DNA from 4 places in the Staphylococcus piscifermentans genome. Region 2 is predicted to be linked to each of the others. Evidence: riboswitches for the same ligand, from Rfam matches in the RefSeq annotation. Region 2 holds a riboswitch; each other region holds the start of a gene.
What was found. Region 2 has a riboswitch for thiamine pyrophosphate ahead of CKV71_RS02245 (thiamine phosphate synthase). Riboswitches for the same ligand answer to the same signal wherever they lie in the genome.
Positions count from the first base shown of each region.

Region 1: another riboswitch for thiamine pyrophosphate. It lies ahead of CKV71_RS09075 (ECF transporter S component); the one in region 2 lies ahead of CKV71_RS02245 (thiamine phosphate synthase).
Region 3: another riboswitch for thiamine pyrophosphate. It lies ahead of CKV71_RS00960 (3-oxoacyl-ACP reductase); the one in region 2 lies ahead of CKV71_RS02245 (thiamine phosphate synthase).
Region 4: another riboswitch for thiamine pyrophosphate. It lies ahead of tenA (thiaminase II); the one in region 2 lies ahead of CKV71_RS02245 (thiamine phosphate synthase).

Region 1 covers NZ_LT906447.1:1,949,778-1,957,897, forward strand. The annotation lists gene CKV71_RS09065 (class I SAM-dependent rRNA methyltransferase) at 1-355, opposite strand, end outside; gene auxA (lipoteichoic acid stability factor AuxA) at 472-1,773, opposite strand; TPP riboswitch at 2,023-2,127, shown strand; gene CKV71_RS09075 (ECF transporter S component) at 2,231-2,806, shown strand; gene CKV71_RS09080 (ABC transporter ATP-binding protein) at 2,819-4,228, shown strand; gene CKV71_RS09085 (energy-coupling factor transporter transmembrane component T family protein) at 4,221-5,015, shown strand; gene CKV71_RS09090 (hypothetical protein) at 5,242-5,466, shown strand; gene purD (phosphoribosylamine--glycine ligase) at 5,560-6,807, opposite strand; gene purH (bifunctional phosphoribosylaminoimidazolecarboxamide formyltransferase/IMP cyclohydrolase) at 6,832-8,120, opposite strand, start outside.
Region 2 covers NZ_LT906447.1:556,779-564,898, forward strand. The annotation lists gene arcD (arginine-ornithine antiporter) at 1-313, shown strand, start outside; gene CKV71_RS02210 (Crp/Fnr family transcriptional regulator) at 630-1,301, shown strand; gene CKV71_RS02215 (arginine repressor) at 1,351-1,803, opposite strand; gene CKV71_RS02220 (hypothetical protein) at 2,101-2,322, shown strand; gene CKV71_RS02225 (ThiF family adenylyltransferase) at 2,510-3,526, opposite strand; gene CKV71_RS02230 (thiazole synthase) at 3,562-4,329, opposite strand; gene thiS (sulfur carrier protein ThiS) at 4,331-4,531, opposite strand; gene thiO (glycine oxidase ThiO) at 4,515-5,642, opposite strand; gene CKV71_RS02245 (thiamine phosphate synthase) at 5,645-6,217, opposite strand; TPP riboswitch at 6,287-6,397, opposite strand; gene CKV71_RS02250 (trypsin-like serine peptidase) at 6,667-7,512, shown strand.
Region 3 covers NZ_LT906447.1:221,025-229,144, forward strand. The annotation lists gene CKV71_RS00935 (poly(glycerol-phosphate) alpha-glucosyltransferase) at 1-731, shown strand, start outside; gene CKV71_RS00940 (helix-turn-helix transcriptional regulator) at 726-911, opposite strand; gene CKV71_RS00945 (hypothetical protein) at 917-1,255, opposite strand; gene CKV71_RS00950 (hypothetical protein) at 1,287-1,619, opposite strand; gene CKV71_RS00955 (LLM class flavin-dependent oxidoreductase) at 1,743-3,044, opposite strand; gene CKV71_RS00960 (3-oxoacyl-ACP reductase) at 3,260-4,012, opposite strand; TPP riboswitch at 4,121-4,223, opposite strand; gene CKV71_RS00965 (hypothetical protein) at 4,370-4,567, shown strand; gene CKV71_RS00970 (MFS transporter) at 4,824-6,014, opposite strand; gene CKV71_RS00975 (hypothetical protein) at 6,244-6,438, shown strand; gene CKV71_RS00980 (YfcC family protein) at 6,560-7,984, shown strand; gene CKV71_RS00985 (DUF1722 domain-containing protein) at 8,035-8,120, shown strand, end outside.
Region 4 covers NZ_LT906447.1:1,019,432-1,027,551, reverse strand. The annotation lists gene cls (cardiolipin synthase) at 1-386, shown strand, start outside; gene CKV71_RS04585 (HD domain-containing protein) at 411-1,058, shown strand; gene CKV71_RS04580 (GNAT family N-acetyltransferase) at 1,127-1,639, opposite strand; gene yidC (membrane protein insertase YidC) at 1,754-2,629, opposite strand; gene thiE (thiamine phosphate synthase) at 2,719-3,357, opposite strand; gene thiM (hydroxyethylthiazole kinase) at 3,358-4,152, opposite strand; gene thiD (bifunctional hydroxymethylpyrimidine kinase/phosphomethylpyrimidine kinase) at 4,145-4,966, opposite strand; gene tenA (thiaminase II) at 4,963-5,649, opposite strand; TPP riboswitch at 5,716-5,813, opposite strand; gene CKV71_RS04550 (transglycosylase family protein) at 5,926-6,597, opposite strand; gene CKV71_RS04545 (aggregation-promoting factor C-terminal-like domain-containing protein) at 6,819-7,517, opposite strand; gene CKV71_RS04540 (transglycosylase family protein) at 7,729-8,120, opposite strand, start outside.

The DNA.
Region 1 (8,120 bases), 1.2 Mb from region 2:
CATAATTATCAACCGTTAAACCGCCGACGCCATCCCCTTCTGCATTGAATAGACGAAAGGCATTCGTGCCATCCACATTGAAATAATATTGCCGGTAATCCAAAGCCTCTTGGAATAATTCTGCGAAGAATGCTTCATCAATCCGCTGCTCAGCTTCATAACTCAGCACCCAGCCCAAACCTTTATGCTGACGTCCGACATAAGCCGTCGCCAAATAACGTCCATCATCCGTCACCAAATGGAAAACATCTCCATCCGCCAAGTGACTGTGCTCATAAATATCCTCTTCATCCACTAACGGATAGTGGTTCAAATACTTCTGCTCCTTGCCTTTATTAATAACCGCTGTCTTCATAATCAATTCCGCCTTCTATAAGTATTTTTCTTCATCATAACGCATCCGAACTTCCCTTTCTAAAAAGAAAGACTCAAAAAGCTGAGAAACCGTTTAGAGTTCCCCAGCTCAATATGTTACTGGCCATCCACAGGTGTACGCATCTGAATCACAAATGCAATAATCACTGCAACCAGCATAATTAATAAAATTGGTGTAATAAAAATCGATAATAACAATCCGTGAATCATAATATTCACAAACTCAGTCAATAATTTAAAGAATAAAATACTAATCATAAACATTTGCACATAATAGAATTTGCCGCGTAGGAAATGTGTTAACGTCGTAATGATGTAAATAATAATGACGATGAGTAATAAGAATAAAGTGATCCACTCAATCACATAAGAAGTCTGTGATAATTCCCACTCTCCAGATGCAAACAAAGCATTTCTATTATTTAATTCTAACAATGTAAATAAGAATAAAATGATACCGCAAATTAATTCTACAATTCCGGGCTTAATCCATTTCGGACGCTTCATCCAATTTGGAATATCATCATCTTGGATATCAATTTTTTCTTTGATTGTATTTTTAAATTTATCACGCTTATTTCTCATTTTTTCTAAATCGATACTGCGTCTTGTACGATGCGTAAATTCTTGTGTACGCTCTTGGAATTCACGCAGTTGTTCTTTAGTCTGACTCATTGTGCCATTTTTATCCGTACGTGAAAATTCCATCTCTTCCCCTAATTCCGCTTTCGTCAGCGGTAAAGATCTGCGCAAGAACAAGAAATTCCAAATCGAAATTTGTGCTAAAATCCACATTACAATAAAGAATGCATTTACACTTAAAATATCAATCATTGCAATTTCATGACTTTCAATACGTCCGTACAAAGCAATTTGCGTGATTAAGTAACTGATACCGTAAGCACAAATAATCCATAAATAATGTTCTTTTCGATGATTATGATTCAATTCATCTTTATATACTATATATCCTGTATGTACCACAAACGGCACCACAAATATAATGGCCGCAAACCCATAAACTTGGGTCATCAAGATAATAGTAATAATAAAGAAGAGAATTCCTATAATAAGGAAGAAAATTGAGATATCATAATCATATTTCGTCGTCATAAATAACAAATAACCAATCCATAACAATGCAATGCCGAACACTATAATAAAGATGGCACTAAAAACAGGAAATTGACCGATAAATCGACTCATAATCCGGATGATTTCTCCGAAGAATGCATTGATGAAATCCCATACGTTGTAGATATGTATATCGGCCTTGCCGCCTTTAGCAAGTTTATGGATAAAGGATACGTTTAATAATATTATGATTCCAATGAAAAGTGAAACAATGCCAATAATCAAACTAAAAATGATCTCAGCGTGCTTCTTTATATACGACATGTTTTTCACCTCATAATTATTATATAGGAACATAAGTGTTGTGTCTTTAGAGAATGTAATAAATCATTCTATGGTAGTACATAGTATATCGAAATTGTTCCTTGCACTCAATCGGATAATACCCTAAATTTCTATGAAAATGCTTACTTAGAAAAATCGAATGAAATTGTGGGCGCCTCAAGGCTTCTGTTACTGAAATCATCTTGACATTTCCTCTTAAAAAGCATACATTTAGTATAAATCAATAAAGAAAAGCACTAGGGGTGTTTCGTAACTGAGATGAAGCAGTTTTGCTTCAAACCCTTTGAACCTGATCTAGCTGAGACTAGCGTAGGAAAGTGCAGGAGATCTGCCGGCAATTTGGTTAAGGGTTATGCCGGTTTGTTCCGATGCCTATTTCACGCAGCTTGCTAGACAAGTTTGTGTGTTTTTTTATATTTAGGAGGAATTATTGATCATGTCAAAAGGACTTAAACTTTCAGATATCTTGGTAACTGTATTAATTGCAGTTATTTTCGCTATCATCTACAACATCTGGAACTTCGTATACAAAGCGATGCAAGTGACTGGATTACATCTAGAGGAGCTCTCTTATGGTATGTGGTTTGCGGCAGCAGTCGTAGCTTACCTCATCATCCCTAAACCGGGTATTGCCTTACTTGCTGAGTTTGCAGCAGGTGCCGGTGAAACTATCGTCATGGGACGCTTTGATATTGCAACAATCGTTTATGGTTTATTACAAGGTTTAGCTTGTGAGATTATCTTTGCTATCTTCCGTTATAAATCACGCTCTGTGATGGTCGCAATGCTTGCTGGTTTAGCTGCAGCATTAGTTACTTTCCCTATCGACTTCTACTATGGTTATTTAGGCGAAGTAGCTGGCTGGAACTTATTCTTATATGTATTCTTCCGTTGTGTCAGCGGTATTGTGCTTGCAGGTCTCTTCCCTTATTACTTAGTGAAAGCGCTCGATAAGACGGGTGTGACGAAATTATTCAGACCTGCTTCTCAAAAAGATTACGATAATTTGTAAGGAGAATTTACCTTGTTACGTGCAAAAAATTTACGACTCAAATATCCAAATGCGCCTGAAAAAACCTTTGATGGATTAGATATCGAAATTCCAGATAAGCAAAAGGTCCTATTATTAGGACCTTCAGGCTGCGGTAAAAGTACATTGCTGAATGTCTTAAGTGGCATCGTTCCGAATTTAATAGAATTACCGATGAAATATGATGAGTTAGAAGTCGATTTAAATAGCGGTGTCATCTTTCAAGATCCAGATACACAATTTTGCATGCCCAAGGTCTATGAAGAACTTGCTTTTGTATTAGAAAACAAGCAAGTACCGCGCAAAGACATGGATGACTTAATTCAGAAGGCTTTAGCTTCAGTGGATTTAGATGTGGGACCTAAGCAGACTGTACAGAAATTAAGCGGCGGCATGAAACAAAAGTTAGCCATTGCAGAAACAGTGCTGCAAGAAGCGGATACCCTCTTCTTAGATGAACCGACAGCTATGTTGGACGTAGATGCGACTGAAGACTTGTGGAATCACATTAAAGATATGTGGCAAGACCAGACCGTGCTGATTGTAGAGCACAAAGTTGAACACATCTGGGAACATATCGATCGCGTTATTTTAATGAATTACGGCGGAGAAATTATTGCAGATGATTCTCCTGATGTGATTTTGCATCAACATGAAGCACTACTGACTGAATACGGCGTGTGGCATCCGCATGCTTGGGATTATGCTCCTGAAAGCACTTTGTCATCAGAGACTCACATCAAACCTGATTTCCAATTCAGCAATGGTGAGATTGTACGCGGAAAAAAATCACTGATTCAGGTTCCAGAATTAGCTGTAGGCCCAGGCGAGTGGATTACGATTACTGGAAAAAATGGTGCTGGCAAAACAACGTTGTTGGAATCTATGATGCAGTTAATTAAATATCGCGGTAAAATGACTTATCAAGGTCAGCAACTGCATAAGATTAAAGAAGCTGCTCAACATATGTATTTGGTTTATCAAAATCCAGAATTACAATTTATTACTAATTCTGTTTACGAAGAAATCTTTATCAACTTTAGTGGCGAAAATGCAAAAGAAGAAACAGAGAAGTTGATAGACTTGTTGAATTTGGAAGCGGTGCGTGACCACCATCCCTTTGAATTGTCGATGGGACAAAAACGCCGTTTAAGTGTTGCAACAGCTTTAAGTTCTCGAGCTGATATTATTCTATTGGATGAACCTACATTCGGTTTAGACAGTCATAATACTTTCAACTTATTATCACTTTTCCAAAAACGTGTGGCACAAGGTCAGACGATTGTCATGGTAACGCACGATCCCCATATTATTGAGCGTTACCCTACAAGACGTATTGAGCTAAGAGATCATTTACTATGCGAAGAACAACTATTTGAAACGGCAGGTGAAGACAATGTATGAGGCATGGAAACGCTATTTCACCTTTGTAGATAATGTAAATATTATTACTAAGTTAGGATTAGGTGTATTCTTATTCTTCTTTGTCATCTTTGTGCATAACTTTGATGTCATGATTTACCTGACTTCACTCATGTTGATTTTCTTGCTGGTCTTCGGCGGTATGAAATTTAAAGTGACAGCACTATTCGTACTTTATACAATAATTTTCAGTATTGTATCTGCCCTCTTTATGATTTTCTATGGGGACGGAACACATACCTTATTTAAGTTAGGTATCATCAATATCACAACTGAAAGTTTAGTACGCGGGCTACATTTATCTATGCGTACAGATACAGTGACATTCTTTGGTATTGTGATGGCCTTCACCTCACAAATTGTGATGATCTTCTATAGCTTGATGCAGCATTTAAAAGTCAAACCTAAAGTAGCTTATGCCTTTATGGCAGCGATTCGTATGGTTCCGCTGATTATTTCATCATTTGTGCAATTGCGTAAATCATTGAAGATGCGCTATCAAATGGTGGATAAAGCCAACTATCGTGGTTTTGCTCGTATGAAGCATTTAATTATTCCGCTGCTCAGCCAAAATATTCGCAAAGCGCATCAGCTTTCAGTGGCTATGGAGAAAAAAGGATTCAAAGACGGTCCAAGAACCTATTATTATTACGCACCGTTCAGTTACCGTGATATCCTCTTTATCCTGTTGTTTGCGGCAATCTTAATTATTGCTGTATTACTAGCACATTATTTACCAATTACAGGAATCACAGACGTTCGCGGTTGACGCATCGTCAATATTTCCTTACAATGCATATCTGGGTTGTGGTAGTCGAGCTGCAACCCATACCAATTTTACATTTTCATTCATCCATATCTTTTCCAGCAGTGAGCGGTTACCGATTCAGCCGTTTGCTGCTATTTCTTTACCTTAAAATAATTAAAAGTATCGAGCAATTAATGCTATAATAAATATATACTGAATATTCGCACATAAACTGGAGGATTTCATTATGAAAAAGAGAAACGATGCATATGATAAGGGCTATCAGCAAGCCGCTAAAGAAATTGATACTATGGCAAAATTGAAAAATAAAAAGCGACGTTTAAATCGTTATATTAAGAAACGTAAAAGAGCATGGCGTTTCCGCCAGTTATTTAATAAAAGAAGCTCACGTTTTATCGCAGGTTACAAACAAGCCTATATTGATATGGCTAAATCAGTTCCAGAAGAGTAAGGAAGTTTTTGCTTCCTTACTTTTTTGTTTTGACATAGCAAAAACAGCCAATACACTTAGTTTGGCTGTTTTAGGAACGAATTTATTATTTTATTACGCTTCGTGTTTAATTGCTTTATCGCTGATATCACGACGATAGAATAAACCTTCGCTATCAATTGCATCAGCTTTTTGATAAGCATTCGCTTTAGCTTCACTTACAGTTTTGCCTTCGCCGATAACTAAGATAACACGTCCTCCAGAAGTAACGTAGTCATCGCCTTCTTTTTTCAAGCCGCTGACAAATGTTTGACCGTCTAAATCAAAGCCACTGACTTTTACCCCTTTTTCATATGAGCCTGGATAGCCTTTAGATGCAAGCATAACGCCTACAACCGCTTCATCTTTCCATTGATAATCAATTGGTTTACGTGCTTCCAAATCTAAGATATGCTGCATCAAGCCACTCTCTAAGCGTGTCAATAACACTTGTGCTTCCGGATCACCGAAACGCGCATTAAATTCAATGACTTTAGGTCCTTCGTCAGTTAAAATTGCACCTATATATAACACGCCGAAGAATGGATACCCTTCTTCTTGCATGGCTTTCGCTATAGGTTGTGCAATTTCAGCATTCGTACGTTCTAATACGTCTTCAGAAATGTGCGGTACAGGACAATATGCACCCATACCTCCTGTATTAGGTCCTTTGTCGCCATCAAATGCACGCTTGTGGTCTTGTGCAATTGTATCAAATGGTACAGCATAATCTCCGTTGACGAAGGTCATGACAGAGTACTCTTCACCTTCTAAGAACTCTTCAAAGACTACTTTTCCATCTTCTTCCGGATAAAGTGTTTCTACAGCGTCTATAGCTTCATCGCGTGTCATCGCAATAATAACACCTTTACCGGCAGCTAAGCCGTCTTTTTTCAAGACTACAGGAATCTTACAGTCTTCAACATATTTTAAAGCTTCAGACTTAGAATCTACTTCTACATATTCTGCAGTTGGAATACCATATTTTTCCATAATACGTTTTGCAAATGATTTAGAACCTTCAATTTGTGCTGCTTTTTCACCTGGTCCGAAGACTTTAACACCTGCTTGGCGTAATTTATCTCCTAAACCTTCAGTTAATGGTTGTTCTGGTCCTACTACCGTCCATTCAACATCATGGTCTTTTGCAAATTCAACAATTTCATCATGGGCTGTTTCAGCAATTTCACTATGCACTTCAGCAACTGTTTCCATCGCTGCATTACCTGGAATTGCGTACACTTGGTCTACAAGTTCAGATTGATTTAATTTATGCGCAAGGACATGTTCTCTGCCCCCGCCGCCGATTACTAATACTTTCATCTTCAGCTTAAACCTCCTGATACCTTAATGTTTGAAGTGGCGTACACCTGTCATTACCATTGCAATGCCGTGTTTGTCTGCCATATCGATAGAGTCTTGATCTTTAATAGATCCGCCTGGTTGAATAATCGCTTTGATGCCTGATTTAGCTGCTAATTCTACTGTGTCATCCATAGGGAAGAAGCCGTCTGATACAAGTGCTACATTGTCGTTAATTTCAATCGCACGTTCAATTGCAATTTCAGCTGAACCTACGCGATTCATTTGACCTGCGCCAATACCAACTGTTTGATGATCATTACTTAAAATGATGGCATTACTTTTTACTGAAGGAACGACTTTCCAGCCTAATTCCATAGCTTTCCATTGTTCTTCAGTCGGTTCTGCTTTAGTCACTACTTTCATATCGTCACGAGAAATTGTTTTTGTATCTTTGTCTTGTACTAAATAACCGCCAGATACAGATACATATTCTTTCTCATCGTGGTCTACTGTCATTTCAACTTCTAGCAAACGAATATTTTTCTTTTTAGTCAATACTTCTAGCGCTTCTTCAGTAAATGAAGGTGCAATGACTACTTCTAAGAAGATTGAATGTAATTTTTCAGCTAGTTCTTTGGAAACGGGACGGTTAACTGCTACAATTCCGCCGAAAATAGATTGACTATCTGCATCGTAGGCGTTTTGGAAAGCTTCTTCGATTGAAGATCCTACACCTACACCGCAAGGATTCATGTGTTTCACTGCTACAGCAGCAGGTTCTTCGAATTTCTTAGCTAATGCAAGCGTCGCATCTGCATCTTTAATGTTATTGAAGCTTAATTGTTTACCGTGTAATTGTTTCGCACCTGCAATGGTATTCGACGCATCAGATGTACGTACAAAGTATGCATCTTGCTGTGGATTTTCGCCATAACGTAAAGGTTCTTTATTTTCTTTAAAGAAATTAACGATTGCATTGTCGTAATCATTGGTATGTTCAAATACTTTAATCATTAATGATTTGCGGAATGCTTCATCTAAAGTATCATTTTTGATGTGTTCGATTACCGCATCATAATCAGCAGGATTTACTACAGTAGTGACATGTTTAAAGTTTTTCGCAGCTGCACGCAACATTGTTGGTCCGCCGATATCAATATTTTCAATCGCGTCCATTTCAGTTACATCTGGATTAGCAACTGTTTCTTTGAATGGATACAAGTTTACAACGACCATGTCAATTAAGTCGATGCCTTTATCTTTCAATTGTTGTAAATGTTCAGGTTTGTCTCTATCTGCTAAAATACCTCCATGCACGGCTGGATGTAATG
Region 2 (8,120 bases):
ATTAATTCCATATGCATTCAGTGCTTTCTACCAATTCAAATATACGATTCAAGAAGATCGCAAAGCACATGTACAATTAGTCATCGGTATTATTTCATCCATCTATGCAATATGGCTCATTTACGCAGCAGGCGTGGACTACTTGTTGTTGACAATGTTGCTTTATATTCCAGGACTCTTTGTTTACTACCGTGTGCAAAAGAACAACCATCGAAAATTCATTAAACGCGACTACATCTTGATGGGATTCATCATCCTCTTCGCGATTATCGGTATTATCCGTTTAGCTACAGGTGCAGTCAGCGTCTTCTAGCGCTAAAGTTATAAATAGAATTTTTACTAACCAGGGCGAAGACATCAATATAAATTGAGCAGATGCAATTATATATAACCTCCGAAGCCCTTATTAGCAAGCTTTGGGGGTTTTATTATGACATTCAGAAGCAGCGAGCACCTTTTAATTCCGAGAATTGCAATTGATTATGATACAATTAATTTGTTGTAATAATAATCATATATTGAACACATCATCAATTTAACGAATTACTTTAATTATATAAAATTTAGTGAAAACAGATAAGGACTCATATTCATTTTTAAAAAAGACAAGAGAAATGAGGTGATGGTGTATGAGCAGGACAACTGAGACCTTTCAGTCCTCAATTCAAGAATTATCCAAAATATTAGAAGTGCCGTCAGGATTAATTGTTCCGCATCTTTCTGAAATTTATGTTCGAAATTATGAAAAGGGACAAGTCATTTACTATCAAGGATCAGAAGCGGACAGCATCTATTTATTAATAGAAGGTTATGTATCGCGAGAACGTTTGAATGAAAATGGCGATGACTATTTAATGCTGAATCGTGGCCACACATTATTTCCAATCAGCCATCTTTTTGAACAAGAACATTACGAAGAATCTTGTACTGCATTGACTGATGCACTCATTGTTCGTGTACCTAAAAATTTGATTGAATACTTGAGCAAGAATAATGAAGACACCTTCGTTAAAATCTTTACCTTGTTGCGACAAGAACAGCAAATCAGTATTAACCGCAACATGGCCTTGATGGGGCGCAACGCCGAACAGAAAGTCATCAACACCTTGCGCATACTAGGTGAGACCATCGGCAACGACCAAGGCGCCTATTACGAAATCGACAAGGTAATGACCGTTACTCTGTTAAGCGCATTAGCAGGCGTTTCCAGAGAAAAGGCCAGCCATGTCGTGCGAGGCCTCAGCAACAATAACCTAGTCTTGAAAAACTATCAAACCTGGACCATCAGCAAGTCCATCTAATATACAAAATGAGCAGTCGCCATCACATAGTGGCCGCTGCTCATTTACTTTAAGTCTCTAATAACAGATACTTCACATACTCCGCTTCTTCCGCCGACTTCAACAACACCATAATCACATCATTACCGCTCACCGTGCCCAGCACATGCGGCAACTGCATCTGATCAATACAATAATTAATCGTACGCGCAAACCCAGGCTCCGTCTTAATCAAGATATAACTATCCTTCACAATCACCGAATTCACACTATCCTGCCGATACTTCTTAAACGCTTCACGATAACTCTTCGCAGAATTCTTCTCAGGCAGCACATAATATGACTGATTCGCACCATTCGGGACCTTAGTGACATTCAACTCCTGCAAATCCTTCGCCACCGTCGTCATACTGAAAATCAAATTATATTGCTCCTCCAAAATTTCCGCCAACTCACGCACCGTCGAAATCTTATTATTCTTCAGTAATAATTTAATCAATTCAAGACGCTTTTCTTTCTCCATATTTCATCCCTCAAATTTATAAATATACAGTATTATTGTATTCTATAAATTAAACGAACTCAATCCCAAGCCACTCATATTCACAAAATTTTTTGGGGAAAAGAAAACTTTAGAGAGTACAGACAGTTGAAGAGCTGCCTCAGAACGGCAATAACTGCCTCCTCTGATTAATAGTGTATAAATGTGTAAATAGCATACGACTAATAAAGGACTTAGACTATTATATAATTATTTTCATTCATAGTGTTGTTGATGGTATAATGATTTAAAATCAACGACATCAAGGGGGACATCAAGATGATTATATTCATGGAAATCATGTTGCTTACAGTCATCGCACTCGTTATGGAACATCGTATGACCAGGCGAGGCAACATGACAAAGGCGCAATGGTTCACCCGCATGTTGAAAATAGGAGTCGCCGTAGTACTCATTACTATCGCCATATCCTTTTTCCAAAATCTCGACGTAGTGATGGCAGGCTTTAAAGAAGGTTATACAAGTTATCTAGAGTTTTAATATAGGGAAGTTATTGGGAATTGAGGGTAGGAGATAAACTCCTGACCCTTTTTCTATTTAACAGGAGTTTTATTAGGAGATTGGTGCTAAGTGTATAGGCAAAGAAGCCGCGCCTATACATTTTCACCTCAAGAACAGCATAAAACAGAGACTGCCCCACCACGAGCAGCCTCTGTTCAGTTAGTTATTATTTCATCGCTTTCAATAATTGCTGATATAACGCTTCTGCAGTTTCAGCATCCTCTATTCCGTGCACATTCATCCGGCCATCTTTAAACAAAGTAGCAGAACGACCGTCGATATCCAGCAATTTCACATAAGGATTTACTTTTAAGATATGGCCAGGAAACAGGTCTGCATTGTCGAAATGCTGTGGCTTGAAACGGAAGACGTAAGTATCGCCACAACTGCCTTCTACCCATTTCGGCTCAGCTACTCCGAGCAATTCATAAGCAGCCTGTCCGCCACAGACTGGACAATCAGGGTTCTTCATACGACTGACATCCATACTTTGTTGTTTCATATTAAAGGGTTCAACAGTCAGCAATTTGCCAGAGAAGCCTGTGCCTGCCAAATACCGCATTACTTCAGCAATTTGATAACTGACCACTTGCAAGATTACCGGCGGGATGACACCGTTAATCGCACAACTTTCAGCAGTTTCCGGAGCTTCGCTCATTAAGCAGCGTAAGCAAGGGCCGGTATAATCGATGGCATAAACTGTACCTTTGCCGCCGACCGCTGCGCCATAAACCCATGGCAAACCAAGTTTATGGCACACTTCATTGAATAAGAAGCGGATGGCGAAATGATCCATGCCGTCTAACAGCATGTCGGGAGCAATATCTGTCAGCATACGTTCAATATTGGTCGGAGTGATTTCCTGATAAAGGGGTTGGATTTCGACTTCCGAATTGATTTGACGTAATTTATCAGCTAAGGCATAGACTTTCGGACGCATTTCTAACGCATCCGCTTCATCATACAACGCTTGTCGGTGCAAGTTGGATATTTCTACGATATCCATATCTACAATCGTTAACTTGCCAACGCCCATGCGCACCAATTGTTCTGCTAAATGACTGCCCAAAGCGCCGGCGCCCATAACCATCAGATGGGCACTCTCCAAAGCTTTCTGTCCCTTAACACCAAAAGGGGCATAACGTGTTTGGCGGCTGAAGCGGTCAGCTGAGGCGAAATTCATGTTTGGTGATTCCTCAGTATGACCGGAGTGCGGCATCATAGGAAACCTAATCCTTCTGTCGGACTGGATGCTTGTGCGGTATATTTAACTGGGATGCGTCCGGCTTCGTAGCTCAAACGTCCGGCTTCGATGCCTAATTTCATCGCTTCGGCCATTTTCACGGGATCTTTCGCACGAGATACTGCAGAGTTCAACAATACAGCGTCAGCGCCTAATTCCATCGCTTCGGCCGCATCTTTAGCTGAACCGATGCCGGCATCTACAATAATCGGCACGTTGGCATTTTTAACGATATAACTTAAATTCAATGGGTTATTGATACCGCGCCCAGTGCCGATAGGGGAAGCTAACGGCATGACTGCATGCACGCCTAGTTCTTCTAAACGTTTCGCCAGTACGACGTCTTCCGCAATATAAGGGCACACGACATAGCCGCGGTCTAACAAGATTTTGCAAGCCTCATACGTCGCAATCGGGTCAGGCAATAACGTTTCATCATCGCCGATAATTTCGACTTTAATCATATCGCAGACACCCGCATGTTTAGCAATTTCAGCGATACGTACTGCTTCATCAACCGTCTTTGCACCGGCTGTATTCGGGAAAGTTACGAAGTCTTTCAAATTCACATTAGCCAAAGGATTCGGCAAGTTCTTGTCATATAAATTCATACGACGTACTGCGAACGTTAAGACATCTGTACCTGACGCCTCAATTGCTTTTGTTTGAATGTCTTCATCATCAAATTTCCCTGTTCCTAACAACAATCTTGATTCCATTTCATACGGTCCAATTTTCAACATTTTATCCGCCTCCAACAAACTCTAGTAATTCTAAACGATCATCTTCGCGCACGATTTGCTTAGCAAAATCATCGCGCTGTATTAAATTTTCATTATGCTCAGCGATTACACGTTTCGGGTCTAACTCTAGTGATTCCAATACATTTTGAATGCTGAGTTCACTCTCGAACGTAAACGAATCGCCATTAATGATGCACTTCATAACTTTCCCTCCTCATTGCGAATGGTGCCAATTCTTCTGGACGCTCGCCGAATTTCAACCATTCTGCCATCAACTCTCCGATAATCGGTGACAACAATATTCCATTACGATAATGTCCGGTAATTACCCATAAATTAGGGTCCGTTTCATCCATAATCGGCTGTTCACCAGGAGTCCAAGGTCGCACGCCGGACCAATGTTTCAACTCACGGCTCGACGCCAATTCAGGCACGCGCTCAATCGCCTCATGCAGCAGCCAATTTTTGCCTTCAGTACTCACACCGACCGAATAATCATTGAAATAGCTGGTCGCACCAATTAAGAAACGATGGGGCGGTTTCGGTACAATATAACAGCCATTGGTCATAAATAAAGTGTGTTTCAAATCCAATTCTTCATTTTTCACCAAGACGACTTCACCTTTCACACCGCTTACGGTCTCTTTGATTTCCGGTTTATCCGTTAAGAAGCCGGCCCAAGCACCTGCTGCCACTACTACTTTTTCAGCTTGCAGCACAGAAGATTTGCCCTCAGCTTCTACTGCGATACTGTAATGGTTGCCTTGACGCTTAATCTCTTCCACATTCGTATGGTCGAAACGTTCCACTGCATCCTCAGCTTGCAACGCCGCATGCAAAGCCTTTGTATAATGGTTCGCATTAATTTGATGATCATGCGGGACAAACATCATAGCCTGCGCACCTTTCACCAAATAATGCGTCAACTCACCTAAATCGTGCTCGCTTAAATCCTCTACATCCTTATCATGCGCATGCAGAAATTCATATTGCTGTTGCAACGAAGCCACGTCCTCTTCCTCCGTCGCAATCTTGATTAATCCATTCTGCTGATATTGAATATCGATACCTGTTTCCTCCTGCAAAGCTTTACTCAACTCACCAAACTTTGCACGAGACTTCAGAGCCAAGCGAAATAACGGACTATCTTCCTTAAATTCATTCTGAGCTCCTAACATACCGCCCGCCTTATAAGACGCATGCTGCCCCTCAATATCGCGGTCAATCAACGCAATACGCATACCGCTATCCTTCAAATGACGGGCAATCGACATACCGATTACACCCGCTCCAACAATCGCTAAATCAAACATCCTTACTCAGCCTCCTTTGCTGAACACAACGTCTCCAAATCATTCTCCATAAAATACGAAATCGCTGCGATACCCGCGAATCCAGACGGGACACGGCCTACCGTTTCCGCATTAATACCACCCAACGCTACCACCGGGATACCGACCCGCAACACTGCTGTGATTTCTGCTTGAGTTCTAGGCGCTTTTCCAGGTTTGGATTTGGTGGAAAAGAGGTGCCCGAAAAGTACATAGTCCAAGTGATGTGCCTCGGCAGCTTGTGCACTTGCAGCACTATGTGTCGACATACTGACCATGATTTGAGAATGGGTTGCTTTAAACTGAAACGCACGTTCATCATGCTCACGAAAATGAATCGCCCTTAAATCAAGTTTCTGTAATAATTCCATATCAGAATGCACCGTGATTTTAGATTTAGGAAAACCAGCTTGAAGCAAGCGCTCCAGAAACCTTTTCAAATCTTCTTGTTGCATCGGCGTGCGAAATATCAAATGGTCAATCGCCGGCGCAATAGCGATGAAATGCCTTAAATCAGCTTGGGTCAAAGTACGATAGGGCGTAATTGCAATATACATAATGTACTCCTTCTTAAAATTATCCAAATAAAAAAGCACTGTTTCTCCATAGAAAAACAGCGCATCAAAAAGTGCAATACGCCACTTTCCTACGCCAGTATAAACTGGATCAGGTTCCAAGAATTTCCTCATTGCCATGAGGATCTCAGCCTGTAAGAACAGGCACTTCCAGTGGACTTATTGTTATTATTCATTTCAATAAGTAATACATATTATCAGCACTAACAAAACGTGTAGCGAGGTGTTAATGCACGAGAGTGACGGATTCGTTCCGCCTCACCATTACTTTACAAAATCATCATAAAGCAAGATGGCAGAAAAAGCAATAGGGGATGGAGAGAGATGAAGTAAATCAGATATTGCTTTTCTCTTTTTTTAAAAGTAAACTGAAAATAACTTTAAATACGACACCACTCATTTCGAAATTAATAATAAGGGGCAATTTTAAGATGAAAGTTAAAGGTTTGAAAGCAGGTATCATCACAGTATGTGCTGTGGTCGGTCTTTCTTTTTCAGGAGCAGGCGGAGAGGAAGCGCATGCAGCAGGAAGTTATTACTATAATGGTATGAGCAACTATAATGAGTCGACTGCTTATCCGAAAGCAAAGAAAATTTCTAATAGTAATTTGGACATCCATCATATTTCGAATACTATGAATACAAAGTATAAAGCAGTGGGGCGCGTTAGTAATAAAGACGGCTGGAAAGGTCGCGGCAAAGACAGTATGGGAACGGGGACAGTAATCGGAAACTATACATTGGTGACAAACGCACATGTCATTGATACTGCGAAAGGGGTTGCCGCAAACCCTAAATACATCACATTTGATATGGCGAGAGACGGAGCTAGAAAACCATATACGTTCCATGCTACGAAAGTTGTGAAAGTACCAAATGCAGACGTAGCGCTAGTGTATACAAAAGAAAAGATGTCGAAATACGCGACACCTTTAAAATTAGCTTCGAATGCGCAAATTAATGGTTTGAAATATAATACGAAATTATATTCAGTAGGCTATCCTTGGCAGAACGGTGACAATACGAAAACACATTGGAGTAGTTTCCGCTTCATTCAAAGATCTTCCAATGGTACTGAATTACAAACGAAAGATAAATTCCGTGCAGGCGCATCAGGTTCACCTATGGTCAACGGCAGTTATCAAATATTCGGTTTGAGAACATACGGTTATAATTTATGGGCTAATTCAACTACTAATTACGCTAAAGCTGAAATGGCTGGCGGCGAAGCGATGAATGGTGCAACAGGTAATTTTGTTCGTACACATATTAAATAATATTATTATGAGTGACTTATTATTTCTGTTCCACTCTTGACGATAACCACCAATAATACCGAAAAGAACCCCTTACTATAGCAGTAGTAAGGGGTTTGGTGTGCCATAATGTTGTTAAGAACATTAGAAACTATATGCACTTTTATCGTTTCGACGATAGGAAGATGTGTGGTTTACATATTGGTTAAACCATCGCAGCAAAGATGACGATAATCATTAATAATACCGAAAAGAACCGCTTATTACAGGCATAGTAAGAGGTTTGGTATGTCATAATGTTATTGTGCTTTTATTATAAACTATTTCTCTGTAATACACAATTATTGTTATATAATTGTGTATTACAGGTTTCTTCATTCACAACACAACTGTTTTTTCTTTTTCGTGAATCATTTCGACTGTAATCCAATAATAAAATTTTTAATGTTATAAAAATTTAACTTTTTAAAATGAAGAATAGAGGGGGTTATAAGACTTAGGGTAATTTAATATATTATTATAAAGGAATAATAACTGGATTTTATACAAAGATTCAATAAATTAGCCCTTTGCATTTTTCTACGCACTAGTGGTATAATTTAAGTAACAAATATGTTGCTGACATGGCA
Region 3 (8,120 bases), 340 kb from region 2:
TTGCGATATGTGAATACTTGCAGATTGACCCTGAACATCCGAAATACTTAGAAGCAGCTCAGAAAGTTGCTGAAGGTATTTTAACGATGATTGATTCAGAAACAGCTCAAACAGTACACGTATTAAAGTATCCAACTTTAGAAATCAAAGACAAATTCCGTGTTATTTATTATGACGGGGAAGCTGCATTAGCTTTATTGCGTTTATATCAAATTGACGGCAATCCTAAATGGTTGGAAACCGTACAAGCTATGTTTGAACGGTTCATTTCCTTAAAATATTGGCAATATCACGATCATTGGCTTGGTTACTGTACGAATGAGTTGATTCAAATTAAACCAGAACAAAAATACATCGAATTCGGCATTCGCAACGTATCTAGCTATCTTGATTATATCAAGAATAGAATTACAACTTTCCCGACATTTATGGAAATGCTGATGGCGACTTACCATATTATTGCTAAAGCACGTGAAAAAGGCTTTGGAAAAGTAGTTGATAAGTTGATTAATGTTGAAGAACTTATTGATACTATTCACACACGGGCTGACTATCAAAGAACTGGATATTTTTATCCAGAAGTCGCAATGTACTTTAAGAACCCAACAAGAATCTTAGGTACTTTCTTCATTAAACACCACGGTTATCGTGTGAGAATCGATGATATCGAACACTATGTTTCAGGTTATGTGCAATACCAACATGTCTTTAAAGAAGAAAATAATTCATGAAAATAATTCATCTACCGTCACTTTGAATTGTTTAGCTATCCGAAAAGCTAAACTTAACGAAGGATCATATTTATTATTTTCAATTGCATTAATGGTTTGTCTCGAGACATTGACACTTTTGCTCAATGTCTCTTGAGACATGCCATTTTGTTTTCTATAGTATTTTATTTTATTTTGCAAAGATATCAATCCCTAACTGTATACTTGCGTTTAACAAGAAAATAATTAACAACTAATAATAAAAGGGCCACTACTATTATAGTTGCTTCAGGGAATTTAAGGAATAAATTTCTGGAATCTTCTGATATGCCTATTATTCGAAGTAATAAAGCGAAGAGCACAAAGTAAATAATTCCCACAAAGCTCTTCGCAAATACTTCAGCAAACATTATTTTTTCGCGTTCATCATATCGCTTTGACTTGCGCCCTTTGACATCAGAGATGTTGCTAGGTAATAGATTTCTTGTTAACCAACTCCATATAAAGCTGAATAAAACTACAATAATTATAGATGTGACTTTCATCTTAGGAACTCCCTTTTTCTAATAGTTAAGTTTAAGATGTGTATTTTTGCTTAATTGAAAAATAACTTATGACTACCATAACTAAAGTGATTACTAAAAAAATGCCTTCGGGATATTTGCCAATTAAACTTCTATTTGCATCGACTAATCCGCTTGTTCTAAAAATAAAACTAATTGATAGGACAAATACTAAACCTACAAAGCTTTTAGCAAAAACTTCTATAAAAATTTTACTTTGTCGTTCATCATAATTACTTTCATTTTCAACATCTACAATTTCGGATGGCAGAAAGAAACGATGAATACCTCTCCACATGAAAAAGAATGCAATGATTGTAATAATTAAAATAATAGTTTCAGTCATAATGATGCACCTCTATATGTAAAATATATTTGACACCTTTAGCTTATATTACTCTTTCAAAAGTGTCAAACTTATTTTACATTTACTATCAAAAAAGCAGAATCACATGGATTCTGCAATTTCTTAAACTCCTAAATATTCTCTAAATGTTGAACCGATATATTCAGTGCGATATAAACCACGTTTCTGCAATTCTGGAACAATTAAATCGACAAAGTCTTCAAGACTGTCCGGCAATGTGGGAGGCATCAAATTGAATCCATCTGCCACACCTTCATTCAACCAATACTCCATTTCATCAACGATAGTTTCAGGCGTACCGATAAGTGTCAAGTGACCACCACCTGCATTCAAATAACCTAATAATTCACGGACAGTAGGGTCAGTATCATTAATAATTTCCAATACCGTTTCATAACGTCCGACCGGTCCGGTAAATTCCTCTACGGGAGGTAACTCCGGTACTTTTGCATCTAATTCCCACTCAGAGCAGTCTTGTTGCACAAAGAAGCTCAATTGTTTTAAGGCTGTTTCAATCGGTAATTTTTCATCTAAAGCTGCTTTCTTTTCCAAAGCTTCTTCATGCGTTTTACCCACATAAGTAACTAAACCTGGGAAGATTTTAAGACGTCGGTCAGTGTAACCTTGCTTAGCAATCTCAGCATCCATGCGCTTTCTGAAATTTCTTGCTTGCTCAATATTCCAAGAAACCGAGTAGACGGCATCCGCATATTTTACAGCTAAAGCGACTCCTTGTTTAGATGCACCTGCTTGCATAGCTACCGGTTTGCCCTGTGGACTGCTCGGTGTTGAAAGCGGTCCTTTTACTGCAAAATTAACGCCTTTATGATTGAAAGGCTGGATATTCTCAGAATCTACAAGTTGATTTTTCTCACGATTATGCTTGAAATCCTCAGGATGCCAAGATTCAAACGCGGCATTCATGACTTCTGCAAATTCTTCCGCAATTGCATAGCGCTCATCATGATTAGGCAACTCTGTCATGCCATGGTTTTTAGCCTCCAGGTCAGTCATTGAAGTAACCAGGTTCCAACCCGCACGACCACCTGAAATATGGTCCAGACTCAACAATTGTCTTGCAGCCGTATAAGGATTCGAGAACGTGCTCGAAATAGTAGAAACCAGTCCCACATGTTGCGTTACTTGTGAAATTGCTGTTAAATTCACAATCGGATCAAACCAGAACGCCGGCATCGATGTATCATCCTTTGCAGGAAAAGATTGATTATCAGCAAAAAATACTGCATCAAATAAGCCACGCTCAGCAATTTGCGCTAAATCTTGATAATAACTAATATCTCCAACACGTTCCACACTCGAATCAGGCATCAGCCAAGCAGCCTGATGATGACCACAACCGAATATGAGGACACCAATATGTAGTTGCGCTTTCTGCTCAGACATTTCCATTCACCTCTGTTTTTATTTTTAAAAAGAAAGCATGAGAAAGAGGGCAGAACTTGAGAGTGCGCCCTCTTGGTTGATAGACGGGGTTAATAAACGGGCTTCAAAGTGCAGGTTTCTCGGTAATAAGTACGCAAGTCGCAAAAATCAAAAAGCGATTTTGTGCTCTTTGCTTCTTATTACTCAAATCTTAACCGCCTTCTCAAGCACCTTGTTTAATTCATTGTCAATCCGCCGTCTACTGTAATATTTTGTCCTGTAATGCCTTTAGCTTGTTCGGAGACTAAATAAACTACCATGTTGGCTACATCTTGAGGTGTTGTCACTTTTTTCAATGGTGTAGTTTGAGCGATTAAATCGAAGACTTCTGGTGTTGTCACCGCACTAGCGTCTGTAGTTTTAAGTAATCCTCCAGAGACGACATTAGCAGTAATGCCGTATTGTCCTAATTCTGAAGCGATATTACGTGTGAAGCCGATTAAAGCTGCTTTCGCTGTTGTGTACTCATGGTAAGGTACAACAGGATTTTGGTATAAATTAGTTCCGATACTTACAATGCTTCCTGCTTGGTGCTCGATGAATTGGGATGCTACGCTTTGCACTACATTGAATGCTGCTTTTAAGGTACCGTCAATTTGTTGCTGGTAGTCTTCCCAGCTCATGTCAGGAAACGCTTTTTGGGCAGTTGGGTCAAATTTGAATCCGACTAATGCGTTATTCACGACTGCATCAATTTGACCGAACTTTTCAGTGCCTTCTTTTACCAAAGCGTCTACTGCTTCGCGATTTGTGACATCTGCTTGTATTGCGACAGCGCGTTCGTTTCCGATTTCTTGAACGAGTTGTTCTGCTGCGTCTTTGCTTTGATTATAATTGATAATAATGTTGTATCCTTGTTCTGCGAGTGTCTTAGTGATTGCTGCACCTAATCCGCGTGCACCGCCTGTTACGAGTACTGTTCTTGCCATGTGAATCCGCTCCCTTTTTTCTATAATAGACATAAAAAAATACGCATGATTGTTAAAATCTGCGTAGGCAAGAGGGCAGTCTGAGGTCAGTATTAAACCTACTCGTTCTGCGGTTATCTCACACTTTCCTACGCTAGTTTCAGCTAGATCAGGTTCAAAGGGTCTGAGGAAAACCTCATCTCAGTTTTAAAAAACACCCCTAGTGCGTATCTTTTTGTTACTTTCAATGTAGCTTGAATTGGAGAAGGTGTCAAGAAGAGGAGTGCTCTGTATGCAATGCGTGAAATTTAGTGAATGAAAGTGTTATGATAAAGGGGAATTCTAGCGGATAATTTTTAAATGAATGGAGGGATTTGAATGTTCTGGTTAGGCATGTCGTTCCCAATTTTAGCAGTCGGCTTCATTGTGATGGCTGTACGTGAAGAAAAGAAACGTAAAGCGAAACAAAAGGAAAAAGAAGCGAAATGGGAAGCAGAAAAAGCACAGAATAATGGTGAAGCAGCCACTAATTCTGCCGAAAATCATTCAAATGCTGAGGAAGAAGCTAAACATTAAAGAAAGCTGGGACATATTAAATTGTCTCAGCTTTTTCGTACTTTGCGGAGGTGGGACAACGAAATCATTTTAATTCATATTATTTCTGTTCTGTTACCTGCCTTGTTGATTTTGATTGAAATGATAAAGGCGAATTTCAGTAAGTATTATAATGGCGACCACACCTGCAAAATAAGCTGAAGTTTGTAATAGAAGCGATGTTTGTTGAATAAACAGTATGGTGTATAAAAGTGAACACTTATTCTGTACAAAACTCCTAATTATCAATTTCACTTTGCTTCATAGAAAGTGAAAAGTAAATTAGAGTTAACAAAATGAGAATCGCGACAGATAAATATACAGCAGACTGAGAATAATTAAGCAGTAAGCCAAATACTAATAACGATAATGGTGTTAGAGTTTGAACGATAGATTGCGTCAGTGAAAATACCCGACCTTTATAATTTTCTTCAATATAATTTTGCATATAAATTGAATAGGGGATATTCACTAATGGTAAAGATACCCCGATTACGAAATAAATTACAAATAGAATTATAAATCCTGTAGTTGAGGTAAGATTAAATAACAAAGCAAGTCCAAGTGTCAAAACACCGATAAACTGAATACCAATGGCAGCCTGTGTAGGCGCTTTAAGTTTGTTTTTAATTGGAAATACAGAAAATAACAATGAAACAGCAAACATACCCACAGTGAATGAGGATTCTACAATTCCGAATTGTTGAGAAGAAAGTTTCATAGTTTGTATAGAAATAACCGGAATACCTACAACTATAGAATTGATTAAAAAATTAATAATGAGTGCAATACTGATGAATTTTAATAGAATTTTATTTTTGAACAAGTAAGAGAATCCTTCTTTAAAATCTTCTGTTAAACTTTTTTCACTCGTTACCATGACTCTATCCATGGTTAAAAAGAAAATAAATAGTATAGAAATTGATTCAGTAAGTACGTTTAACAAGGCGAGATATTGAATAGAAATAAATGCAATCAAAACACCACCGATAATTGGTGCAAGGAAACTAATCCCACTGCTATAAGTTTGTCTTAAAGAAACAAATCGTTCCATATCATCTTGAGAAATATTTTTAATATTAGCGTTTACAATCAAACTAATTGCACCATCTGTTAAATTGAGAATAATACCTAATACGATAATGTAATAGAAATACGTATTAAATAGTGGGATAAATAATATTAAAGCTGTTATATTGATGATCTGTGAAATAATAATAATCTTTTTATTGTTATATTTATCTGTCCATATGCCAAATAAAGGTTGGCTAATAATTGAAGAAATTACAATTAAAGCTAAATAAATTGAATAAATAGAAGCGGTTTCCGTATGTTGTAATATGTAAAAGGCACAAGCAAAACTAAATATTTTTGAACCGATAGATGATATTACTTCAAAAAGCAATAAGTTAATGGACCTTATATTCATGATGAACATCTCCTTTGTAGAAGGCTAGTGTAATAAGAATAGCACAATTATCAAATACATGTATGAATATTCAGAAAAATAAACATTTTTTTATTTTAGATTAATCAATAAACGCAATATATTACTTGTCCTTTAAATGTATCCTCAATATGATATGGTGAAAATATAAAATGATTTATTTGAGGAGGAGAGTAATATGCCGGATTCTAAATTGGCGCGTAATGAAGAAATGGAAAAATCTCTCTTTTGGAAAAAGGGATTTATTCCTGTTTATTTCATTGCAGCTCTACTTTTGTTCTTACTATTCCACTTTTATATTCAAAACGTCGCCCTTCCAATTTACTTGCTTATATTCATGCTGATTGGATCGGGAGTTGCTTCAATCATTTATAACAGCAAGAAAGAGAAGAAAAACAAGCTGTAGGGCAACAGCTTGTTTTTTATAGATATACCGACATAAACATTCTCCGCTTAATCTCTCAAGATTAGGCTATAATTAACGAAGTAAGAAAATTCAGACATCTAAAAACAAAGGGGTAATGTTTATGACAGAGACAACACAAGCAAAGGACAAAACGAAGCCATCGAAACCTAGGAAATTCAAATTCAAAACACCGCATACTTACGCTTTACTAATGATGATTATCGCTGTAGCTTGCATTTTAACTTATATTATTCCAGCAGGAGAATACAAACGAGAAGAAAAGGGCGGACAGACACTTGTAGTTCCAGGATCTTACCATGAAATTGCACAACACGGTGTATCCTTTCTAGACTTATTCCGAGCTGTGCCAGAAGGATTATTAACAGGAGGAGAAATTGTCTTTTACATCTTCTTAGTCGGAGGCGCCTTTGGTATTGTTCATCGTACAGGTGCTTTCGAAAACGGTATTAATCAGGCCATAAAATCATTAGGTTCTTCGAAAATCCTGATGATTCCGCTCACTATGACCGTCTTTTCCATCTTAGGATTCTCTATCGGTTTAGCAGAAGAAACTATTATCTTCGTGCCGATTGGTGTCATTATTGCCCGCACGCTTGGTTATGATGCACTGACAGGAGCCGCCATGGTCATACTCGGTGCTGCCAGCGGATTTATCGGCGGAATGCTTAATCCATTTACAGTCGGTGTTGCACAAACAGTGGCAGAACTGCCGATGTTCTCAGGGTGGGGCTTGAGAACAATCATCTATCTCTTTATACTAGCCGCCGCAATTTCTACGGTTCTGCTCTATGCACGCAAGGTAAAACGCAATCCGCAGAAGAGTATCGTGTATGCCCTTGAACAAGAAGAAGGCGATAGCCATAAAGACATTGACTATGAACGCTTTACCAAACGCCAAGCCTTAGCACTCGGCATGATTGTGCTCGCTATTATCTTCAATGTATACGGCATCTTCCGCTTCGAATGGACCTTCAACCAAATGAGCGCCAACTTTGTACTGGCAGGCTTACTCGCCGGCCTAATCAGTGGACTTGGTCTCAACGGAACTTTCGACGCCTTTATCGACGGCATGAAAGACATCCTCTTCGGCGCCATGATCGTAGGTTTCGCCAAAGGAATCGTCGTCATTTTAGAACAAGGCAAGATCATCGACAGCATCATTCACGGCATGACCACACTATTAAACGACGTGCCATCATCCATCGTCATCATCGTCATGTTCATCTTCCAATTCTTCCTGAACTTCTTCATCCCATCCGGTTCAGGCCAAGCACTCACAACCATGCCATTGATGGTGCCCATTTCAGACCTGCTGCACATCAACCGTCAGCTCACCGTGCTCGCCTTTCAATACGGCGACTCCATCAGCAACGTCCTCTTCCCGACATCCGCCATCCTGATGGGAGCCCTCGCCGTAGCCAAAATCTCCTACGTCCAGTGGCTGAAATTCGCCTGGAAACTCATCGCCATTTGGGCCCTAATCTGCGCGATAGCCATGTCCATTGCATTAATTGCAGGATATTAGGGAAAAGAAACCCTTGAAGAGAACCGTGCAAGGAAAGAGGAGGCCTGAAGGTGAGCCAACATACGAAAGAGAAATTGTGGAGCGAATACAAATACGAAGTTATGTGGCACAGTCAGAAGCACTACAATCAAATACG
Region 4 (8,120 bases), 460 kb from region 2:
TAGGCGGCGTAGATGTTACGATTATGGTTCCTTGTAAACCGGATCATCCATTTGTTTATTGGGCAACGCAAAAGAATGTGGCATCATTACTCGCATCAGGCGTTAAAATTTATCACTATGAAAACGGCTTCTTACATTCTAAGATGATGGTCATTGATGATGAAGTCGCAAGTGTCGGAACTACAAATATGGATCATCGTAGTTTCACGTTGAATTTTGAAGTGAATGCTTTTATCTATGATCAATCTACAGCAATACAATTGAGCGAGCAATTTAACGAAGATTTGAAACTAAGCAATGAATTTACTAAGGAAAAATATAAAAAACGCAGTTTATGGATAAAATTCAAAGAAGGTATTTCTTATCTGATTTCCCCTATTCTGTAAGTATATTAAGGAGTATGAGTTTTAGTGAATCAATATCAGCATATAAAAGAAGCAGAAAAATATATGAAAGCCCACCATAGCGAAGATGCTACAGGCCACGATATTCAACATGTCATGCGTGTGTTAAAAATGGCTTTATTTATTGCAGAGCAAGAAGGAAGCGGTAATCCGTATATCATTCAAATGGCCGCTCTATTACATGACACAGTAGACTCTAAACTGACAGATGAAGATAAAGCTTATGAGAAGCTCGACCATTTCTTAGATCAGATAGATGTAGATAACCAAATGAAACATAAAATTTTAGAAATCATAAAATATATGAGTTATCGTAATGGTGCTAATAATGATAGAACTATGTCTCAAGAAGGATACATTGTGAGAGACGCTGACCGCTTAGATGCTATCGGAGCTATTGGTATCGCAAGAACGTTCCAATTTTCCGGCCATTTTAATGAGCCGATGTGGTCAGGAGAAATTCCAGATAGTCTTTCAAGCGATTGTGATTTAGAGGATCACTCTCCTTCGGCTATTAAACATTTCTATGACAAGCTATTTAAATTAAAAGATTTAATGCACACTGAAACAGCGCAATCCATTGCTCAAGAACGTCATCAATTTATGGAATATTTCGTAGCACAATTCTTTAAAGAATGGGATTTTATGAATTAAAAAAAGACTGGAAACTTAGTCGTCTATAGCGATTTAGCTATGATGACAGGTTTCCAGTCTTTTTATTATTACTTTAAGTTTTGGGCCATAATAATATCTGTTTGAATTTCGTCTCCCATTTTAAATTCGTGCTCTGTAACTTTTTTAAATCCGAAGTGTTCATAGAATTTGATTGCATTTTCATTTTTCTCCCAAACTCCAAGCCAAATGCTTTGTTTTCCTTCTTCCACAGCAAAGTTAATTGCAAAGTTCATGAGCTTTTTACCATAACCGTGATGTTGGTAATTCTTTAAAATATATAACCTTTCAACTTCTAATGCGTCAGAGGCAATATCTTCAGTTTGAGCTGCTCCAACATTTAATTTCAGATAGCCCACAATCTTATCATTATCATACAAAAAATAAAAATATGAATTAGGATGTTCGAGTTCACGTTGTAACTTATCATAGGTAAAAGCATTATTAAGATAATCTTTTAAATTATCCGGATGGTTCATTTCTCTAAATGTATCATCAAATGTTCTAAAGCTGATTGTCTGTAATTCTTTAATATCATCAGTTGTCACTCTTACAATTTTCATTTTCTGGACCCTCCTATATAAATTACCCTTTGATTTCTTATTCCCTGTTTTCAATTTAAATAAAGAAAAAACAGTCGCAACTTTTCGATTACAACTGATTTTCTTTACTCATATTTATTTTTTCTTTTTATTTTTCTTAGAAACGACTTGGGTATTTTTCGTTTTACCACTACCCGATTTGCCATGTTCTTTCTCATAAGCCGCAATCATTGGAGCAACTTCTTCCTTTGCCTTCTTAGAGTAATAACTATTTGCAATATATGTTTGAACTACTAAGAATGCGGCGCTGACTGACCAATATAGACCAAGTGCAGCAGCTGAACTTAATGAAACCCAAATAATCATGATTGGCGAAATAATCATCATCATGTAACTCATTTGTTTTTGCTCAGGCGGCATACTGAAAGTCGAAACATAAGCTTGTATAAAATAAAGCACACCGGCAATAACCGTAATCCAAATATCTGGTTTGGATAAATTGAACCATAAGAAATGAGAATGCTCTGTGATTCCTCCTGGTGAAGGATATTTCAATACAAAGAATAGGCCCATAATAATCGGCATTTGAATCAACATCGGCAAGCAGCCTAACATGCTCTGCATCGGATTCATATCATATTTCTTGTAAACTTCCATCATTTCTTGGTTAGCTGCCATTTTATCTTCTTGTGTACGCGCGCGTTGCACTTTCTCTTTAACCGCATCCATATCCGGTTTGGCGATAATCATTTTTTCACGCATCATGTGGCTATTCTTGTAGTTTGATAACATAAACGGCAATACTATGATACGAATAGCAAGTACTAACACAATAATCGCTAATCCATAATCATTATTAAAATGAGACCCTAGCCAATGAATTATGTTATCCATGTTTTTTACAAACGTATTATAAAAGAAGCCTGTTCGATTCTCAGGTTTAGAGTAATCACAACCAGCAAGAAAAACCATAATCCCTAAAAGCAAAGGCAATAATGCTTTTTTCTTCATTTTTCCACCTCTATTGGTATTATTCACATAAAGATAATTTTACCATATCCCAATAGCAGTAGAAAACAAAAAATATGTGAAATCCTTAACTATTTAAAATATTGTAAGAAATTTTGTACGGTTTCTGTAACGTTAGAACTTCTTGCAATGGCTGAAATGACAGACACCCCATTAGCGGAAGTATCAGCAACTTCTTGTACATTATCTAAAGAAATGCCACCGATAGCTACAATCGGTAAAGCGCCGACTTTACTACGCAGCGTTTCAATCATTCCGGGACCTACAGGTGCACTGGCATCGTTTTTAGAAGGCGTGCTGAAAATTGGACCTACACCTATATAGTCCACATGTGTCAGATCCGATTGTTCTAATTCTTCTAAGTTGCCGACACTTAAACCAATTATTTTACCATTAAAGCGCTTAATGAAAGCGTCTACCGCTTCATCATCTTGTCCTACATGCACGCCATCTGCATTGATTGCTTCAGCTAATTCAACATCGTCATTCACAATAAAGGGTACATCATAAGCTCTGCACAGTTCTTGCAGTTCTTCAGCCAAAGCTACTTTCTCTTTTCCAGTTTTTGCACCTGGGCCTTTTTCACGAAATTGAAATAGCGTAATACCGCCCTCAAGTGCTTCTGTCAAAACTTCTTTAATTGTTCGTCCCTCAGGTATATCTTGAGTTCCGCAAATAAAATAGACCTTTAAATCATCTGCTTTAAACACTTATTCCACCTCTTCAACATGACGGTTTTCGTTCACAGCATCTGCGTCAATACGATAAAGCGCGTCAATAAAGTGCGTTAAGAAAGTACCTGGACCTTTACTGTCACTTAATTGTTCTGCACGTTCAGCCGCAATATTATATACAGAGACCGCTTCAACCAACGTTTCAATTGAAGGATGTGTGTCACGGAACAAGAAGGCACCTACAACTGCACCTAATAAGCAGCCTGCCCCTGTAGTCTTAGCAAGAAAATGAGAACCATTTTCCAATTTAACAACCTTGTCATCTTGGACGATAACATCCGTTTCTCCAGTTAAGATAATCGCCGTTTGATATTCTTGATAAGCTTTCTTAGCAATTTCTACGATGTCGAGATTATCAGCGCTATCTGTACCTTTCATAGTTGCTGAATCATCAATTAATGCCAATATTTCTGAAGCATTTCCTTTTATAACAGTCGGTTTGACTTGCTTTAAAAAGTATTTACAGAAATCTTTACGATACTGTGACGCCCCTACTGCCACTGGGTCAAAAACTAAAGGTGTATCTGTTTCATTGGCAATCTTGCCGTTAGTCAACATCGCATGCTCATGATCTTTAGTTAAAGTACCAATATTGATTAAGACACTGCCTGCTACCGGGTAAAAATCCTTTGCCTCTTGAGGCGCTTCACTCATTGCGGGACTCGCACCTAAACTTAATAAACCATTAGCTGAAAAGTTCTTAACGACATCATTGGTATAACAAATTACTAACGGGTGTTCTGATCTGATTTGATTTAATACATTACTCATCATCTAGTCCTACTTTCTTCATATACGCGAAATGGTTCACAGGTCCTCTGCCTTGGCCGATTTCCGGTGTATATTTAATACTTAAAGCAATAAAATCTTTAGCCTTTTTAACTGCTTCATAAATTGTTTTGCCTTTTGCTAATTCAGCTGTAATAACCGCTGAGAAGGTACAACCAGTTCCATGTGTGTGTTTAGTCTCATAACGTTCACTTTCGAAAACTTCTAACCCCTCTTTTGTAAAAAGGTAATCCTTCGCAATGGCTTTATCCTCAATGTGTCCGCCTTTAATAACTACACCTTTACAGCCGATATCGTTAATAAAGATATCTCCAGCTTTTTTAATTGCATCTTCAGTATCTAGTTTGAAACCTACTATTTCTTCAGCTTCTGGTAAATTCGGTGTAGCCACATCAGCTAACGGCAACAAGATTTCTTGCAATGCATGTTTACCTGCATCATCCATTAAAGAATCGCCGCTTTTAGCAAGCATAACTGGATCGATAACATAAGGAATTTCTGGATGCTTTTTTAAATACTCTCGAATCAATTCCATCATTTCTTTTGTTGCAATCATTCCTGTCTTAATTGCTTGAGGTAATTCATCATCAAACACACTATCTAGCTGTTCTTTAATCCATGATACCTCTAAATTATGAATATGTTGAACGCCTTTGGTATTTTGCGCCACAATACTGGTAATTGCGGCCATTCCATATACACCACATGCATGAAATGATTTCAAATCGGCCATTACTCCTGCGCCGCCTGTAGGATCTGTACCTGCAATCGTTAAAGCTATTTTAGGTTTATTCATACTCTTTCTCCTCCAAATTGCCATTTTTCACTTGTATAAGCCATATTGAAAAAGTTCAATTCGTGAACTGTACTTTGTAAATAATTTTCTCTTACTTCGTTTTTCTCTGCTTCTGACATATGAGCAATGAGTTGGTTCATTAAATCATCTAATACTTCTATTAATGGGTCCATTTCGGTATTATAAAACTCAAACCATTTTGCTAAAATGGAATCTTTATTTAGTTCTGGATCTTTCATAGCACGTTTGGCAATCATTGCGTATACGTAAGGACAAGGTGCCATTGCGGCAATCGCGTACGCAGCATTTTCATGCGCATAAACGTTATAGTACATATGCTTAATATAATGATCACCACTTGGAGGCCAAACCTTTTTTTGAACGATTTCGTTGTAATTCTCACCAATATAATCAGCCATAAATTCATGTGCTTCTACTTCGCCATTCACAATAAATTGAATTTGATCAACTAGAAAGCGTACGCTGCTTAAATCTGGCATTTTAGGGATTAATAGTGCGTAGATATTCGCAAACTCTCTTAAATAAGACGCATCAGCACGTAAATATTGACGTAATGCTTCTTTCTCAATATTTCCTTTTAATAATTCTTGAATGAAATGGTCTTGATAAATTTCATCAATAATAGGTTGTGCGTCTCTTTCTAATGATTCAGCAAAATTCATTTCTAAATCCTCCCAATAAAAAACTGCAAACCTTCGCAGGAATGCAGTAAAATATTTAGAATCTTTATTCTTAATATACTACTTTCCTACGTTGGTACGAACCAAATCAGGTTATAAGGGTCTAGTACAACTATCTCAGCCATAAGGCGCCCCTAGCAGTTTTATATAATTTAATGTTTAATACAGTTTAAATGTATCAAACCCCTTAGTGTTATGCAATATTAAAGAATTGAAAAAGAAAAAGCCGAGACAAAAGTCCCGACTGTAGTTTAAATATTAATATGCCCAGTGGCCTGCACCGTTACCATTATCCCATAAAGTTAACGCTGCTTGGTCTTGAATATGTTCTGGAGCACTAGCTGGGTTAACACCTCTCCAACCTGCTGGCGCTACTGCATCCCATGTAGTTTGTAAGAATTGATATTTACCTGCTGCGCCTGAATAAGGGTTAACAGCATGGATATCACCACGTGATTCACGGTATACAATTGATTGTAATGCTGCAGGAATGTTGCTAGATCCGCCTGAATATGATTGAGTTGGTGCACTATAACTTGTTGATTGTGTGTTATAGCTGTAATTTGAATTATTGTTATAAGATTGTGATTGTTGATTTGTTACCGGAGCTGCTTGTTGTTGAACTGGTGCTGCTTGACTAGTAGTTACGTGATTTGGTTGCTGAACAGTTCCAGCTGCTGCATAACTCCATTCCCAGTGTGTACCATTTGATTCAAAATGGAAGTCATAACCTTTGTATTCGAAATTAAATTCATAAGCACCCGCTTGTACTGGATGTTGATTTAATTCTGCAGGATTATTTAATGCAGTTTCCGCTAATTTAGTTTGTTCTGTTGTATTTAACTCAGCTGCATCAGCGTTATGTGATGCTACTCCTGTTGCTAAAAATGCCGCTGCCGCTACTGATGATGTTACTAATAGTTTCTTCATTTAATAAAAATCCTCCTATAAGGTAAAAACTTTATATGATTAATTTGCTATATTTATAATACCATCTAATAGGATAACATAGGTTACAACAATATAAATAGTTTGTTTCATAAGTTACATATGTATTACAAAAAAGCGGATTCTGTCCTTAAAATAAGAACGGAGTCCGCTTTTTGGATGTAAATTATTTAATTAAATTTATTGATTACAGCGTTATCGGCTTACCACCAACCATGAGATGCACGGAAAGCAGTCGCACTTGCAAGAGAACCATAACGAGAGTTTGCATAGTTAATCATGCCTTTAGTTTGAGCTGCTACTGATCCAGTTCCCCAACCTTCTTTAGTTTGACCTAAGCCTCGATATCCTAATTCGTTTACTGCATTAGGGTTACCGCCTGATTCAGGCATTACAATTGTATTCCACATATCTTCAGTTCCACCTGCAGCTAAGAATTGAGCTTTAGTTGATCCGCCAGTTGAAACTGCTGAAGTGTTATAGCTGCGAGCTGGTGCACTGTAGCTTTGTTGTACAGGAGCACTGTAATTGCTGTAGCTAGTAGTTGATTGAGTTTGGTATGTTTGTTGTGCTACTGGAGCTGATTGTTGTTGAACTGGTGCTGCTTGTGTAGTTGTTGCTTGAGTTGGTTGTGCTGATCCACCATTTGATCCAGTATAACTCCAGCTGAAGTTTGATCCATCTGATTCAAAGTGGAATTCGTTACCATTATATACGAAGTCTATGTTATAAGCGCCTGCTTGTACTGGTGCTTGGTTTAATTGTTGTGGGTTATTTAAAGCTGTTTCAGCTAATTGTTGTTCTGATTGGCTTACTTCTGCTGCATGAGCGTTATGTGAAGCTGCTCCTGTTGCTAAGAATGCGGCAGTGGCTACTGATGATGCTACTAATAATTTTTTCATTTTGAAATAAATCCTCCTATAAGGTAAAAAGTTTATATGATTAATTTGCTGTATTCATAATAGCACCAAAAAACTTATCATAGGTTACAACAATATAAATAGTATGTATCAAATTTTACATGAATATTACAATGAAAAAGCGGACTACCATTCATAGAATGATAATCCGCTAACAAATTTATTGGTATTTCAAAATATAAATATCTCTAAATTATGCAGTTACCCATTGGCTTGGACCAGCTGTGTCATATAATTTTTGAGCTGCTGCATCTTGTACTGCTTCTGGAGCTTCAGCTGCTGGTCTACCTTGATATTCTGCAGGAGCTACTGAATCCCAAGTAGTTTGTAAGAATTGGAATTTACCTGAAGCGCCTGATGATGGATTAGTTGCATGAATGTCGCCACCTGATTCACGTTGAGCAATTGCTTGTAAGTGGCTGTTGATACTGCTTGAACCAGAATCAGCTGATTGTTGCGCTGGAGCTGATTGTTGTGCTGGTTGTTGAGTTTGTGCTTGAGCTGGTTGTTGAGTTTGCTCTTGTGCTGGTGCTTGTTGTTGTGTAGTTTCTTGAGCTGGTTGTTGTTGAGTTGATTGTTGTGCTG